DNA from 2 places in the Micromonospora sp. WMMD729 genome. Region 1 is predicted to be linked to the other one. Evidence: riboswitches for the same ligand, from Rfam matches in the RefSeq annotation. Region 1 holds a riboswitch; the other holds the start of a gene.
The links. A riboswitch is a leader RNA that binds a small molecule or an ion and turns the genes downstream of it on or off. The one in region 1 is predicted to bind cyclic di-AMP.
Positions count from the first base shown of each region.

Region 2: linked by a shared signal. The riboswitch ahead of ACN263_RS30395 (NlpC/P60 family protein) and the one ahead of ACN263_RS22340 (coiled-coil domain-containing protein) in region 1 are both predicted to bind cyclic di-AMP.

Region 1 covers NZ_CP186059.1:4,892,734-4,900,179, reverse strand. The annotation lists gene ACN263_RS22350 (SRPBCC family protein) at 1-109, shown strand, start outside; gene ACN263_RS22345 (hypothetical protein) at 468-1,016, opposite strand; gene ACN263_RS22340 (coiled-coil domain-containing protein) at 1,111-2,178, opposite strand; cyclic di-AMP (ydaO/yuaA leader) riboswitch at 2,184-2,315, opposite strand; gene ACN263_RS22335 (cation diffusion facilitator family transporter) at 2,424-3,341, opposite strand; gene ACN263_RS22330 (HelD family protein) at 3,450-5,567, opposite strand; gene ACN263_RS22325 (alpha/beta fold hydrolase) at 5,675-6,649, opposite strand; gene ACN263_RS22320 (carbonic anhydrase) at 6,831-7,446, shown strand, end outside.
Region 2 covers NZ_CP186059.1:6,583,077-6,590,522, forward strand. The annotation lists gene ACN263_RS30390 (N-acetylmuramoyl-L-alanine amidase) at 1-956, opposite strand, end outside; cyclic di-AMP (ydaO/yuaA leader) riboswitch at 1,193-1,328, shown strand; gene ACN263_RS30395 (NlpC/P60 family protein) at 1,341-2,381, shown strand; gene dcd (dCTP deaminase) at 2,440-3,018, opposite strand; gene ACN263_RS30405 (pyridoxamine 5'-phosphate oxidase family protein) at 3,096-3,644, shown strand; gene ACN263_RS30410 (zinc metalloprotease) at 3,720-4,706, opposite strand; tRNA gene ACN263_RS30415 (tRNA-Gly) at 4,910-4,983, shown strand; gene ACN263_RS30420 (hypothetical protein) at 5,342-5,749, opposite strand; gene ACN263_RS30425 (phosphotransferase family protein) at 6,249-7,037, opposite strand; gene ACN263_RS30430 (hypothetical protein) at 7,051-7,446, opposite strand, start outside.

The DNA.
Region 1 (7,446 bases):
CCTGCGCGCACCGACCCCGCTGTTCCGGTACGCCTTCCGCCAGGCCCGCGCCGCCCACCTCGCCCTGGCCGCGCGGCTCGGCGCGGCCCTCGACACTCTGGCCTCCTGATTGCGCAACCCGTCGCAGGCAGACGATCGACGCGGCCCCCGGGCCCGGTCTGGCGTGGCCCGGTCTGGCGTGGCCCGGTCTGGCGTGGCCCGGTCTGGCGTGGCCCGGTCTGGCGTGGCCCGGTCTGGCGTGGCCCGGTCTGGCGTGGCCCGGTCTGGCGTGGCCCGACCCGACCCGGATGCCTGAGCATGACCCTTTGCTCTGCTTCAACGGACGCAACGGTTCGCGCCGCTTTATGTTGCGTCGGTTGAAGCAGAGCAAAGGACGTGCGCACCCCCTTGGCTTCCGGCGCGCGGCCGTCGTGATCAGGCGGGTATCTCGCCGGTGAGCAGCCTGATCGTGATGGCGACGGCGTTGCTCACCGCGTCATCGCGCGATCGTGCCCGGTGCTGCCAGCGCGAGGAGTTTGCGTCGCGGCTCGTGCGGCCCCGGTGCGGCGGGGTCGCGCGGATCGGCGTCCCCAGGGCTTGTACGTCGACAGCACCGTCGCGATGATCATGAGGCTGGTCGACACCGCGGGCGCGATCACCAGGTCGGCGCGGTCCCGCGCGGGTAGGGCGGCGCCCAGCGCGGCCGCGTGCCGCAGGTTCGGAGTGAGCAGGAACAGCACCAGCCCGACCATCACCGTCGTGATCACGAGCTTGATCACCACCCACCGGTAGCGCAGCAGTCCCCAGGGGGTGAGCAGCGCGCTGGCGACACCGACGAGCCACACGAGCACGCTCAGCGGCGCGAAGAGTACGGTGCCGACGAGTCCGGCGACCGGGTAGACCACGGCCGGATCGGCGCCGCGCTGGGCCGCGATGCCGAGGGTGAGCAGCACCAGGTCGGCTCCGAGCCAGCCGAGGGAGGTGACCAGGTGCAGGGTGAGCAGGGCCTTGCGGGTGGTGGGCGCGATTCGCGGCATACCCCGAATGCTGCCGACCCGACCCGGCGGCGTCGTCCGACCGCCGACGACGTCCGGGGTACGCCCGCTGACGTACCCCGGACGGCCTCGGCGGTCAGTACACCGACAGGTGTACGTGGTTGGTGTGGTCGCTGGAGGGGTCGCCGTTCCCCCCGCTGTACGCCTTCCAGCCGCTGCTGGGTAGCCAGATCTGCTTGAACCAGATCACGTAGAGCACCGCGAGCCGGTCGGCGTTGCGGATGAAGTACGCGGCCAGGTTGTTGCCGTACGTCTTGTCCCCGCCGCTGGCGACCCCGCCGAAGCCGCCCTTCTGCGCGGCGAAGTCGCAGGCCCGGCCCTTGGGGTGCTCGCCCGAGCCGCCGTTGCGGTGACAGGAGACGTACCGGGTGAAGCCGGCGGCCTTGGCCTGGTTGAGCGCGTGCAGCGTGCGGGGGGTGATGCAGCCGCTGGCCGGGGTGGGGTCGTTGACGCTGCACGACTCGGACGGCCAGGAGCCGTCGGAGTTGCGGGGGGCGGGCTGGGCGTTGGCGGTGGAGGTGCCCCGGTTGGAGCCGGTGTCGGCGGCGGTGGTGCGTGCCTTGTCGTTGGCGACGGTCAGGGCCCGCTCGGCCTGCTCCTTGCGCTTGGCCATCACCTCGACCTGCTTACGCTGCTCCCGGATCTCGCCGTCCAGGGCGACGCGGGTGCGGTTCGCCTCGTCCCGGGTGGCGTGCAGGTCGCGCAGCACCCGGTCCTCGTTGGCGGCCACCACGTCGAGGGCGGCCGCCCGGTCCATGAAGCCCTCGGGGGTGTTGCTGTTGAGCAGGGCCGAGACGGTGCTGAGTCGACCGGTGCGGTACGCCACGCCGGCGATCTCGCCGACCTTGCCGTTGCGGACGGTCATCTCGGCCTCGGTGTCCTTGAGTTTGACCGCGAGTTGCTGCTGCCGCTGGACGGAGGTGTCCAGGGCGCGCTTCGCGTCCAGGTAGCCCTTGCTGGCGGCCTCGAGTTGGGCCCGCAGCGCGGGGGTGCCGCCCTCCTCGTCACCGTCCGGTGCCATCGCGGCCCGCAGGCCGCCGGGGGGAGCGGCGCTGGCGGCGCCGACCGGGAGCGCGACGCCGAGGGTGACCATCATGACGATCAGTGCCGCCAGTCGGGCGGCCAGAGGTCGTGCTGGTGCCACTACGCATGTCCTTCCGTCAGCCGCCGACCGGGTTAGCTGACGGGTTCGGGACGGAAGATCCCTACCGCTGACGCGGATGCACCCCAGGAACATGGTTCCCCGGTTCGCCCTGTCGGGCGATTAGGCGGCGGCCGCCACCGGCGCCGGGAGGCGCCGCCGGGTGGTGGCCGGGACAGAGCCTACCGGTGCTGGTGGGGTCTGTGCAGCCGTTGTGACGGACGGTGCGGGCGTGGTGACGCAGATGTTCACCACTCGATGGAGCCGCACGCCCCCGGGGCGGCCCCGGGCTCGGTCTGCAACGTGGCGTGTTCGATGCGGAAGTCCTCCCGCAGGGCGGTGCGCGCCGCGGTGAGCACCGCGCCGACCTCCGCGCCGGGCGCCATGGTCAGGTGCGCGGAGGCCACCTCCATGCCCGAGGTGAGCGTCCAGACGTGCAGGTCGTGCACCTCGACCACGCCGGGCACCGCGGCCAGCCGGTCGTGCACGGCGGTGACCTGGAGGTGTTCCGGGGCGGCCTGCACGAGGATGCGTACGGCGGCACGCCCCAGCCGCCAGGTGCGCGGCAGGATGAACACGCCGATGGCGACCGCGACCAGCGGGTCGGCCCACCACCAGTCGGTGACCGTGATGAGCAGCGCCGCGCCGATCACGCCGAGCGAGCCGAGCAGGTCGCCCAGCACCTCCAGGTAGGCGCCCTGGAGGTTGATGCTCTCCCGGGCGCCGGCGCGCAGCAGCGCGAACGCGATCACGTTCGCGAGCAGGCCGAGGACAGCCACCGTGAGCATCGGCCCGCTGAGCACCTCGTGCGGGTCGCCGAACCGGCCGATCGCCTCGATCACCACGTAGACCGCCACGCCGGAGAGCAGCACGGCGTTGGCCAGGGCGGCGAGCACCTCGAGGCGGTAGAGCCCGAACGTGCGCTGCGGATCGCCGGTGGCCCGTCGGGTGGCGGTGATCGCGGCGAGCGCCATCCCGATGCCGAGCACGTCGGTGAACATGTGTCCGGCGTCGGAGAGCAGGGCCAGCGAGCCGGTGTGGAAGGCGGCCACCGCCTCGACCACCATCAGGGTGGCGAGCAGCCCGAAGGCGGCCCAGAGCCGTCCCCGGTGCTGGTGGGCGGCGTTGGCGACCGACGCGTGGTGGTGGTCATGTCCTGCTCCCACGAAACCCACCCTCCGACGCCGCCCGGGACCGGGTCAAATGTATGCTCACATCGCTATGTGTGCAACTGTACGGGCGGCCCCGTCCGACCGGTACCGCCAACGCGACGGTCAGCCGGTCGGGTCGATGGTGGTGAGCCGCTGGGTGGCGCGCGAGAGCGCCACGTAGAGCGTGCGGACGCCAGAGCCCGGATCGGCCCGGATCTCACTCGGGGCGACCAGCACCACCCCGTCGTACTCCATGCCCTTGGCCTCCAGGCTGGTCACCACCTGCAAGCGCGCCGCGCCGAGCGCGTCGAGCCAACCGGCGACCTCGTCGCGGCGGGTGACCGGCGTGATCACCCCGACCGTGCCGTCGACCTCGCCCAGCAGGCCGGTGGCCGCCTCCACCACCGTGGCCCGGAGCCCGGCGGGCGGCACCACCAGCTCGACCGGGTCGACACCGGTGGAGCGGACGGCCGTCGGCAGGGAGAGATCCGGGTAGAGCCGGCGGATCTCCGCCGCCGCCACCGCGAAGATCTCGGCCGAGTTGCGGTAGTTGGTGGTGAGCGTGAAGTCGTGTCGTTTGCGCCGGCCCAGCGCCTGGTCACGGGACCGGGTCAGCTCCTCGGGGTCGCCGGTCCACGCGGTCTGCGCCGGGTCGCCCACCACCGTCCACGAGGCCAACCGCCCGCGCCGACCGATCATCCGCCACTGCATCGGCGAGACGTCCTGCGCCTCGTCGACCACCACGTGCGCGTACTCCCGGTAGTCCTCCGGCCGCTCCCGGGCCGCCGCGCGGGCGGCCCGCTGCCGGTCGGCCGCGGTGCTCAGCTCACGGACGCCGCCCGCGAGCTGGAACGGGTCGCGCCGCGCCCGCGCCGGTTTCACCGGCTTGCCGAGCAGCGCGTCCAGCTCGTCGAGCAGCGCCACGTCCGCGATGGTCGGGCCCTCGCTCTCCAGACTCTGGTACGCCGTGCCGAGCAGTCGGATCTCCGCACCGGAGAGGATCCCCCCGGCGTACCGGCGCAACCGGTCCGGTCGTGCCAGCCAGCCGAGCACGTGCCGGGGGTGCAGGCGTGGCCACCAGGCCTTGAGGAACTCGCGGAACTCCGGCCGTTCCGCGATCTCGTCCTCGAAGGCCCGCTGCTCGGGCAGCCGGCTGATGTTCACCCGCCGGGCCTGCGCCCACAGCGCGGCGAAGACACCGTCGAAGCCGGCGCGACGCACCTCGTTGCGCCGGGCGCCCCGGTGCAGCGCGCGGTCCCGGATCGCGTCCAGCTCGCGGCGATCCAACCGCAGCAGCCCGCCCCGGTAGAGCAGCCGCAGCTCACCCGGTGCCCCCGGGGCCGCGTCGCGGGCCGCCCGCTCCAGCACCCGGCGCATCCGCAGCGAGCCCTTCACCGCCGCCACCTCGGGCGAATCGGTGCGGGTGGCCGTCATCCCCGGGAACAGGGTGCCCAGCGAGTGCAAAGTCGCCGTGTCCTCGCCCAGCGACGGCAACACCGAGGCGATGTACTCGACGAAGACGGTCGACGGGCCGACCACCAGGATGCCGCCGCCGGCGTACCGGCTGCGGTCGGAGTAGAGCAGGAAGGCCGCCCGGTGCAGGGCGACCGCGGTCTTGCCGGTGCCCGGGCCGCCCGCGACGATCGTCACCCCGGAACCGGGCGAGCGGATCGCCTCGTCCTGCTCCCGCTGGATGGTCGCCACGATGTCGCGCATGCCCCGGCCGGTGGCCCGCGAGAGGGTGGCCAGCAGTGCGCCGTCCCCGACGACCGTCATCCCCTCCGGCGCGGCGTCCGGATCGAGCAGGTCGTCCTCGATCCGGGTGACCCGCTCCCGCTGGGACTGGATCGTACGGCGGCGCACCACCCCCAGCGGCTGGGCGGGGGTGGCCTGGTAGAACGCCGACGCGGCCGGTGCCCGCCAGTCGACGACAAGCGTGGTGGCGTCCTCGTCCCGGATGCCGAGCCGTCCGACGTGCAGCACCTGCCGGTCGCGCAGGTCCAGGCGGCCGAAGACCAGCCCCTCGTGCTCGGCGTCGAGGGTGTGCCGCCGCTGTGCCGCGTGGAAGACCATCGCGTCGCGTTCGACGAGCGCGCCGAACGTGCCCACCCGCGCCATCCGGTAGCCGTCCCGCTCGGCGCGTACCGCCGACTGCCGCAGCTCGGCCAGTCGGGCGTACACCCGGTCGAGGTGCCGTTGCTCGACGGCGATCTCCTGCTCCAGGGCGGTCTGGTCGGTCAACGCACGCTCCTTCGATGTCGCCGGCAAGCGGCGCGAACCGCGCGGGCCAACCGCAGAAGGGTACGGCCCCCGACCCGACCCGCCGCGCCCGAGGTGCGCGAACGTGCTCAGCGACCCGCGGCGACGGCGCTCACGTCCGGCCCGGACGGCGGCGGCGCGGCGCTCACGTCGGGCCCGGGCGGCGGCGTGGCGTACACCCGACCCAGGACGCCGGTCAGGGCCGCGTTCACCTCGTCCGGGCGCTCCATCATCAGCATGTGGCCGGCGCCGGGGCAGACGGTCAGCTCGGTGGCCGGCAGGACGGCGGCGATCGACTCGGCGCACGGCGGCGGGGTCAGCCGGTCCCGGTCACCGACCAGGGCGGCGGCCGGCAGGTGCGCGAGGGCGGCGAGGGTGTCCAGCCGGTGCTGGGCGCCGATCGAGGCCCGGAAACCGCCGATCGAGCGCAGCGAGGCGCGGGCCACCGCCGACGTGACCAGGCGGATGTCGGCGGGGTCGCAGCGGTCGCCGAAGAGCATCCACCGGATGCTCGGTCGCAGTGCGTTGAGCAGCGCCCGGGGCGCCCGCCAGGATCCGCAGCGGGCCAGCACGCCGGCGCCGGTCGTCTCGGCGAGCCGGATCAACCGGGCGATCCGCGGCGACAGCCCGTAGACGGTGTGCGTGTGCCCCTCGGCGGTGGTCGAGACGAAGACCAGGCCAGCCGTACGGGCGGCGAAGTGCTGCCGGTGGCGGTGCGCGTACTCCATGATCGTCATGCCGCCCATCGAGTGCCCGACCAGGACCACCCGGCCGGTCGGCGCGACCGTGTCGAGGACGGCGGCCAGGTCGTCGCCGAGCTGGGCCAGGGTGGCCGTGGGCAGCGCCATGCAGCTCGACCGGCCGTGGCCCCGTGCGTCGTAGGTGACCACCCGCAGCGCGTCGCCGAACGACGACGTGAGTGCGTCGAGCTGCCGGTGCCAGCTCCGTCCGTCCAGCGTCCAGCCGTGCAGCAGGACCGCGGTCACCGGGGCGTCCGCGGGACCGGTGGTCTCGACGTGCAGCCGTACTCTGTCGGGCATACCGACCTCGAACCGCTCCGGCATCGCCACCTCCCAGGGTCGCCCAGGCACCACCCGCACCTCCGATACCGGGCGGTAACACCGGCTACCCGCCCTGACAGCACGCCAATCGTCCCGGCGGAACATTCCCGACCCGGCCCGCGCCGGTGCGCGGCGGGCCAGGCTGGACGGCATGGAGCCGGCGCAGGGGAGTCCGCATCCGCCGATGGGTGGGCCCGGGGGGTGGGGACGGCAGGCCGGCGGCACGCCCCGGAACGCGTTGGCCGCTCTGCTCGGTGGCAACCGGCGGTTCGTCAGCGGCCAGCCGATCCACGGGCACGACGTCACCGCTGCCGCGGCGGCCGCCTCCGGCGACCAGCAGCCGTACGCGGTGGTCCTCGGCTGCATCGACTCGCGGGTGCCGCTGGAGGCGATCTTCGACCAGACCTTCGGGGCGATCTGCGTGATCCGCACCGGCGGGCACGTGCTCGACCGCGCGGTGTGCGGCTCCATCGAGTACGTGGTGGGTCAGCTCGGCGTGCCGCTGGTCATGGTGCTCGGCCACGAACGCTGCGGGGCGGTCGGCGCGACCGTGGACGCGCTGCGGGCGGGGGAGCGGCCGGGCGGCTCGCTGGCCCACCTGGTCGACGAGATCGCCCCGGCGGTCATCGAGGTGGGGCTCGACGATCCGGAGGCGCATCCTCTGGCGATCCGCCGGCATGTCCGGCGTACGGTCCAGACGCTGCGCGCGGACGACCTGCTGGCCGAGCCCGTGGCGGCCGGCCGGGTCGCGGTGGTCGGCGGTCTCTACGACCTGCGCACCGGCGAGGTCGCCCTGCTCG
Region 2 (7,446 bases), 1.7 Mb from region 1:
CCGTCCACCGAGCGCAGCGAGTAGTGCCAGCTCACGTAGGTCGGATCCTGCACGAGTTGCAGGGTGGTCGCCCAACTCGCCTCGGTGTCGTGGATGACGATGTACTCGATCTTCTGCCGGCCGGGTCGGTCGGAGAGGTCGTGGTTGCCGTAGTCGCCGTCGCCGAACGCCGCGTAGGGGGCGGGGATCCACTCACAGGACACCGTGCGGGGGCATTCCAGCCCGTCCGGACGGGCGAGTCGCCGCAGCCCGAGCCGGTCCAGCCAGGACCGCTCGGGGCGGACCGTCCGGGCCGGCAGGGTGACCCGCTGGCCGTCGTCGGTCACCCGCGTCTCGCCGGCGCCGATCGTGGTGAAGACCTCGTCGGCGAAGGCCGCCGCGGCATCGGCGCTGTCCGCGCCGGCGTAGCGGGCCACCGCGCCGTACCAGGTGGCCGGGTCGGTGCCGACGCCGACCGGGGCGCCGACCTCCCGTTGGTACGCGGCCAGCAGCGCCGCCCCACCCCGGATGTTCGTGGTCGGGTCGGTGCGCAGCGCCTCGACGGTGGCGCCGGTCAACGCGGCGGCGGCGTCCAGCGTCTGTAGCGCGGCGGTGGGCGGCGCGTCGTCGGTGGCGGGCGCGGGCGTCAGAGCGCGACGGGAGTCGTCGCCGCGCGGGTCCTCTCCCGGAGCGTCGTGGTGGCCGCGCCGGGGTAGGGCGGCCACGTGACGGGCGTCGGTCAGGTGCATCGGGCCGTAGCCGCCGCTGGTGCTCGGGGTGCCGGCGTTGCTGTCCCACCGGGATTCCAGGTAGGAGACGCCGAGCAGCACGTCGAGCGGCACGCCGTACTCGGTCGCGGCAGCGGCGTACTGCTGCTGGCGGTCGGCCACGGGTGCCGCGGCGGCCGGTCCGGCGGGTAGCGGTACGGTCGCCGTGGCGGTGAGCAGCGCGACGGCGAGCAGGGTCGGACGTTTCATCGAACCCCCTACATATGAACTGGTGTCGGTTGCGGTCACCTTCGCGCTACGGGGGAGTCCGCGTCAATACCTTTCCATGTATCAAAATCAGCGGAAAGAAACCTTCACATCACCGCGATGGAACGCGCGATTCGGTACGGAGTGTCACGGCCGCACGGGTTGCGGATCGGTAACGGCCGTCTCTACTCTGGTCATTCGTCGGCCCGGTAGCAGGTCTGCCCACCCCGGGCGGTAACGGACCGACACCGCCGAGTCGCTCGCGAGCGAGCCGGGGACCCACGATCCCCGGGGTGAATCCGCAGTTCCTGCGGTAGGGCGCCCACTTCCCGCCCGAACCCGTCAGCTAACCCGGTAGGCGGTCAGGAAGAAGGAGTACGGAACCCGGTGGCCTCCCATGCCCCGCGGCCGTCGTCCGGACGGTCGGCTCCGGCCGACCCGACGTCGACCGTGCCGCGTCCACGCTGGTCCCGCTTCACCACCGCCCTCGCCGCCCTGGTCGGCGTCGCCGTCGTCCTGACCGGCAGCGCCACGGCGGCCCACGCCGACCCGTCCGTCGCCGAGATCGAGAAGCAGATCGACGACGACTGGAACAAGCTCGAACCGATCATCGAGCGGCACAACGCCACCCGTACCGACCTGGCCCTCAAGCGCAAGCAGGCCGACGCCCTGGCCGCCCGGATCGCGCCGCTGGAGCGTCAGGTCGACGCCGCCATGAACAAGGTCAGCGCGCTGGCCGTGCGCGCCTACATGGGCGAGAACCTGTCGACCGTGAACACGATGCTCGGCAGCCGGTCGCCCAGCGAGGTCGTCGGGCAGCTCGAGATGCTCGACCGGTTCGCCCACAACCAGCAGGAGGACGTCCGTCAGGTCGCCGACCTGCGCAACGAGCTGGCCCGGCAGAAGGCGCCGCTGGACGAGATGGTGGCCCAGCTGACCCGCACCGAGGCCCAGTTGGCGGCGAAGAAGAAGCAGATCAACGAGGAGATCGACCGGCTGCAGAAGCTCCGCCTCAAGGTGTACGGCAACGGCGGCGGCGGTCCGCTGCGCCCGGCGCCCTGCCCGGCCAGCTACCCGGGTGGCGGTGCCGGTATCGCGGTCAAGTTCGCCTGCGCCCAGATCGGCAAGCCGTACGTGTGGGGCGCCGAGGGACCGAACTCGTACGACTGCTCCGGGCTGATGCTGGCCGCCTGGGCGAAGGCCGGTGTGTCGCTGCCGCACAACGCCGCCGCGCAGAGCCGGGTCACCAAGAACGTCAGCAAGAGCGACCTGCGCCCTGGCGACCTGGTCTTCTACTACAGCGACATCCACCACGTCGGGATGTACGTCGGCAACGGCTGGGTGGTGCACGCCTCCCAGGCCGGGGTGCCCGTCAAGATGAAGAAGGTCGACGACGGGCCCATCCACAGCTACGGCCGTCCCGGCTGACCGACGCGGGACAGGTTCGGGCCCGTCGCGATCCGCTCGCGGCGGGCCCTCGTCGTCCCTAGCGCGTCGGCCAGGCGCGCCAGTTCTGCCAGGAGCGACTCGGCGTCGGCCCCCGCTGACCCTGGTAACGCGACCCGTACACCACCGAGCCGTACGGGTGCTCGGCCGGCGACGAGAGCCGGAAGATGCAGAGCTGGCCGATCTTCATGCCTGGCCAGAGGGTGATCGGCAGGTTCGCCACGTTGGACAGCTCCAGCGTGACGTGCCCGGAGAAGCCCGGGTCGATGAACCCGGCGGTGGAGTGGGTGAGCAGGCCGAGGCGGCCCAGCGAGCTCTTGCCCTCCAGTCGGCCGGCGAGCTGGTCGCCGAGCGAGATCACCTCCAGCGTCGAGGCGAGCACGAACTCCCCCGGGTGCAGCACGAACGGCTCGCCGTCGGGCACCTCCACCACCGAGGTCAGGTCGTCCTGCTGCATGGCCGGGTCGATGTGGGTGTAGAGGTGGTTGTTGAAGACCCGGAACAGCCGGTCGAGTCGTACGTCGATGCTGGAGGGTTGTACCAGGGTGGGCTCGAACGGCTCCAGGCCCAGCGTGCCGGCCTTGATCTCGGAGACCAGGTCACGGTCGGAGAGCAGCATCGGACCACCATAGCGAGGTGGGCGGTGACCAGCGTGTCGAGGTCGCTCCTCGTACATTTGTTCGATAGAATGCCCGCATGGCTTCCTGGTCCGATTTCGCCGCCGACGAGCCCCGCCTCGCCGACGGCATCCGCGTTCTCCTGCAGCAGTACGGGCCGGGCTTCGGCTATCTGGCCACGGTCCGCGCCGACGGTGGGCCCCGGGTCCATCCGGTCTCCCCGGTCATCACCGACGAGGGTCTGTTCTGCTTCATCATCGACTCGCCGAAGCGCCGCGACCTCGAACGGGACGGCCGTTACGCGCTGCACTCGTTCCCGCCGGAGGAGAGCGACGACGAGGCGTACGTGGCGGGCCACGCCTGGCCGGTCACCGATCCGGTCCGGGTGGCCCGGCTGGCGCAGAGTGCCCGGGCGGAGCCGCGGGTCGACTGGCGGCTGTTCGAGTTCACCGTCGACGTGGCGATGCTGACCCGTCGCGACCAGCACGGCCTGGGCACCGCCGTGGGGCGTCCGGCCGTCCAGGTCTGGCTCGATCCGCACACCCCGCCCGCGGCGACCGCGCCTCCGGCCGTACCGCAGACTCGCCCGACCCGTCGCAGCCGCGACGTCCAGTGCACGGCCGCCTGACCACGGCCCTGGGGAGAAAAACGCCGGTGCCGGCTCCGTCGTGACGGAGCCGGCACCTGGTGTACGCGAGGAGAGCTACGCCGCGCGGTACGCGTTCCACGCGGTCAGCATGCGGCTCGCCTGACCCGCGGTGAACTGGTACATGCACGAGTCGTAGGTGTAGTCCATGAAGTTGGTGATCGGGTCCAGGCCGGTCGCCGAGCAGGTGTTCCGCCCGGTCGGGCACTGGTACGCCGGGGACGCCTCGGCCGGGGTGTCGCTGACCTGGTCGCCGGAGCCGCCGCAACCACCCTGGAAGGTGTGGTACAGGTTCAGCCAGTGGCCCACCTCGTGGGTGCCGGTGTCGCCCTGGTTGTAGTTGGTGGCCGTGCCACCCGGCAGCGACTCGCTCAGCACGACCACGCCGTCCATGCTGCTCAGGTTTCGCTGCGGGAAGGTCGCCCAGCCCAGCAGGTCGTCACTCAACTCGCCGAGGTAGATGTTGAGCGTGTTCTTGCCGCCCACCCGCAGCGACGACTTCATCGACCGCTCGGCGGACGAGCCCTCGACGATCGGGTACCAGGACGGGTTCGTCACCCGGTTGATCTTGTCGAGCCGGAAGGCGAACGCGGTGGCCGCGCCGCCGGTCGACCCGGCGTAGGCCTGGTTCAGCACGCTGATCTGCGAGGTGATCATCGAGTCGGGGATGTTGCCGCCGGCCCGGGTGCTGTTCTCCTGGATCACGTGCACCACCACCGGGATGGTGACGGTGGCTGCCAGCGCCGTGGCGCCGGCGCCGGCCCGGTAGTTGGCCCGCTCGCGCAGCGCTGCCGCCAGGTCGGCGTCCCGCTCGCGAACCTGCTTGGCGGTCAGTTCGTTCGGCTCGTGCTTGGCCCCCGCGCCGGGCTTCGCCCGGGCGTTGGCCTGGCTGCCGGCCGGCTCCGAACAGGCGCCGCCGGGCGCCGCGGAGAAGGCCGAAGCGGCCGGGACGACCCCCACCGCGGCGGTGCTGAGCAGCAGCGCGAGGGTCGTCGACGCGACACCGGCGGCACGCCGGGTCAGCAGGTTGGGACGGAGTCCCATGGGCCCACCTCTTTCTGGCGGCGCGACAGGGGGTGTGTCACGCCGTGGCTGAGAACGTGTGGCAGACGTTACAACCCATCGACGCATTTGAGAACGGCCATATGTTGCCGTCGGGAAACTTCTTCGGCGCTGGGCGCGACCGGCCGGCGCGCGGGGGTGGCTGGGTGCACGGCCGCGACGACTCGGGTACAGTGGTGCCGCCCGCGGGTGTAGTTCAATGGCAGAACATCAGCTTCCCAAGCTGACAGTGCGGGTTCGATTCCCGTCACCCGCTCCACGCACGGAAGCCCTGGTCAGGACAAATGTCCGCCAGGGCTTCCGTCGTTCCAGGTCATACGTCGTCCGCGCTCGGGCCTTGCTGACCTCGGGCGGATCGGCAGCTCGTGCCATCACCTCCAGCGAAGAGGGGCAGCCTTGTCGGTGTCGGGCTCCCATGATGGGCGGCGTCCCGACAACAGGTGCTGCGGGGCGCCGGGGACCTTCGGTCTGAACCAGAGGGAGTAAGAGGCGGCTCACGGGGCGGCCGTACGCGTGGCGCACGATCGGCACCCTGAGTAGACCCCCGAGGACCCGCGCTACTACTTGTTGCCGGAACACCGATGGGCCGATGAGTGGATCGTCGCGCTCCGTTTCCGCTATGCGCCGAGCGCGACAGCCTGAAGCTCGTCCAGCGTGCTGCGGTACCAAGTGCCTCGGGTGAAGGCATGCAGGTCGCCGCCCCGGCAGGTGTAGCGGAGAAACTGTGCTTCGACGCCGTCGGGGAGCACGAGGCGGCACTGCCCGCCGATGCGGCGCACGCCGTCTCGGCCAATGCGCAGCAGTGTCGCCATGTCGTACTCGGGGCCCCAACCCCCTAGAAGAGCTCGGTCCGCGCCATTGACCAGCATGCTGTGCGCGGACTGATAGGGGGACGCCCCCCAATCCATAACCTTGTCACCCGACACCGACTGGATATGGAAGTCCGTGTAAGGGCAGAAGTGGGCAGTTTCGCCCTGCAGGTTGAGTGTGTAGCAGTCAGAAATGTACGGAAGCCCCGCGTCCATACCTCACCGTTGATCGCGCCACCCTCGGTGCGACCTGCCGCCAGCAGGACCCGCCCCTCCGGCAGCGGTTGCACGAACGACACCCGGAAGTCTGTATCCACATCGATGGCGCTGACAATCCGGACTCCGTTGCCACCGAGATGCGCGGTCACCTGCTTGCGCCGAGAGGCGGTCCGGTGTGACCAGACGGCGAACGCCGTGCCGTCGGGCCCGACACCGACGGCCTCGGGCTCACGTTCCATGTCCGCGCGGTCTGCCGGCGTCAGAAATCCGTGGCGTTCCAGTGGCACAACCGGCAACTGCAATACCTCCAGCCGCCGTTGAAGGCTGGCCTGATCCCGTTCGCCTCGTCTCGTCGTCATCACGGCCATCATCGGTCACCCGGCAACCGGATTCGCGAGGATCGGCGGGCCAGCAGCCGAGGGTCCATCACGGACCACTCCAGGCCGCTCGGTAATGCCGCTGAACCGCGTACGACAGCCTTCAGCCTTGACCTACGTTACGACTTGCGGGTCTGGAAGCTCCGGTGCTGCGCCCACTCGCCGGTCCAGGCCGCGAGATCGTGCACCCATACGTCCTCGCTCTGCTCGGCCTTGACCTTCCACTTCGCGGCGTTCATCGCTGCGAAGGCGTCGAGAGTTTCGTGACCGACCGAGGCCCAGGCGGGGAACTGTGCCAGCCACTCCTCGGCCTCCGACGGGCTGTGACCACTGCCGATCAGCCACTGCACGAGCAGAGCCAGCTCAACCCACGCGGCGGCCTGGGTGGTCCACGCCCAGTCAACGACGCGCATTCCCGTCGGGGTGAGGATGAGGTTGGTCGGGTTGATGTCGGAGTGAACGAGGGTCCGGCCCTGCATCTCGGGTAGCGCGAACCCGAGTCGTCCGGCCGGGGTGAACCAGGTCCCGGGCGGGGCCGGCGTGTCCTGAAGTGCTTTCAGGACCACCCGGAGCAGGTCCAGATCTGGACTGCCGGGAGACAGGTCGGGATGAGGGCCGTCAAGCAGCTCGGCCCCCACCACCAACCAGCCATCACGCTTGAAGTGCCACAGGACGGCCGGCGGAAACCAACCGACAGCCCTGGTTGCTCTCAGCTCGTAGCGCAGCGTCTGGACGCTCAGCCCGGTCGAGGCGGCCTTGACGAAGACCGTGCCGGACGTGCCGACGACGGTCGACGCGATCTCCGCGTGGTTGCCGGTCGGAGCCGGGCGTACATCGATGATTTCGCCGACGCGCTCGGCAATCTCCGTCACGACTGTCTCGGGCAGGGCGGCCCATTCGCGGCGCATGGCTACCTCTTGGTCACTTGCCGCCGGGCTGCGGCGGGTTTGGCGGGCAGCAGGATTCGGCCTCGCCGTACCAGAATTCCAGGTCGACCCGGTAGCCGGTCCGGTGCAGCGCCGCGAGCGTGAAGGTCACGGCGGTTCCGTCCATCATCCCCTCGGTCAAGATGGGGATGTGGTGCACGAAGCCTCCGGCGATCTGCTCGCAGGCGGCGGCGTACGGCTCGGTGTGCTGCAACACCGAATGCCACACCGCGTCGACCGGAAGTGTCGGCACGACGCGACCGATCGACCCGTCCGGCAGAGGCATCCCGAAGTCTTCGTTCGTCACGTTGTCGGCGTGCGCCTTGAGGAAGATCAGGAACTGTTCGACGGCTCGCTCCGCGTAGGACCGGGTGACGTGGACGTCGGCGGC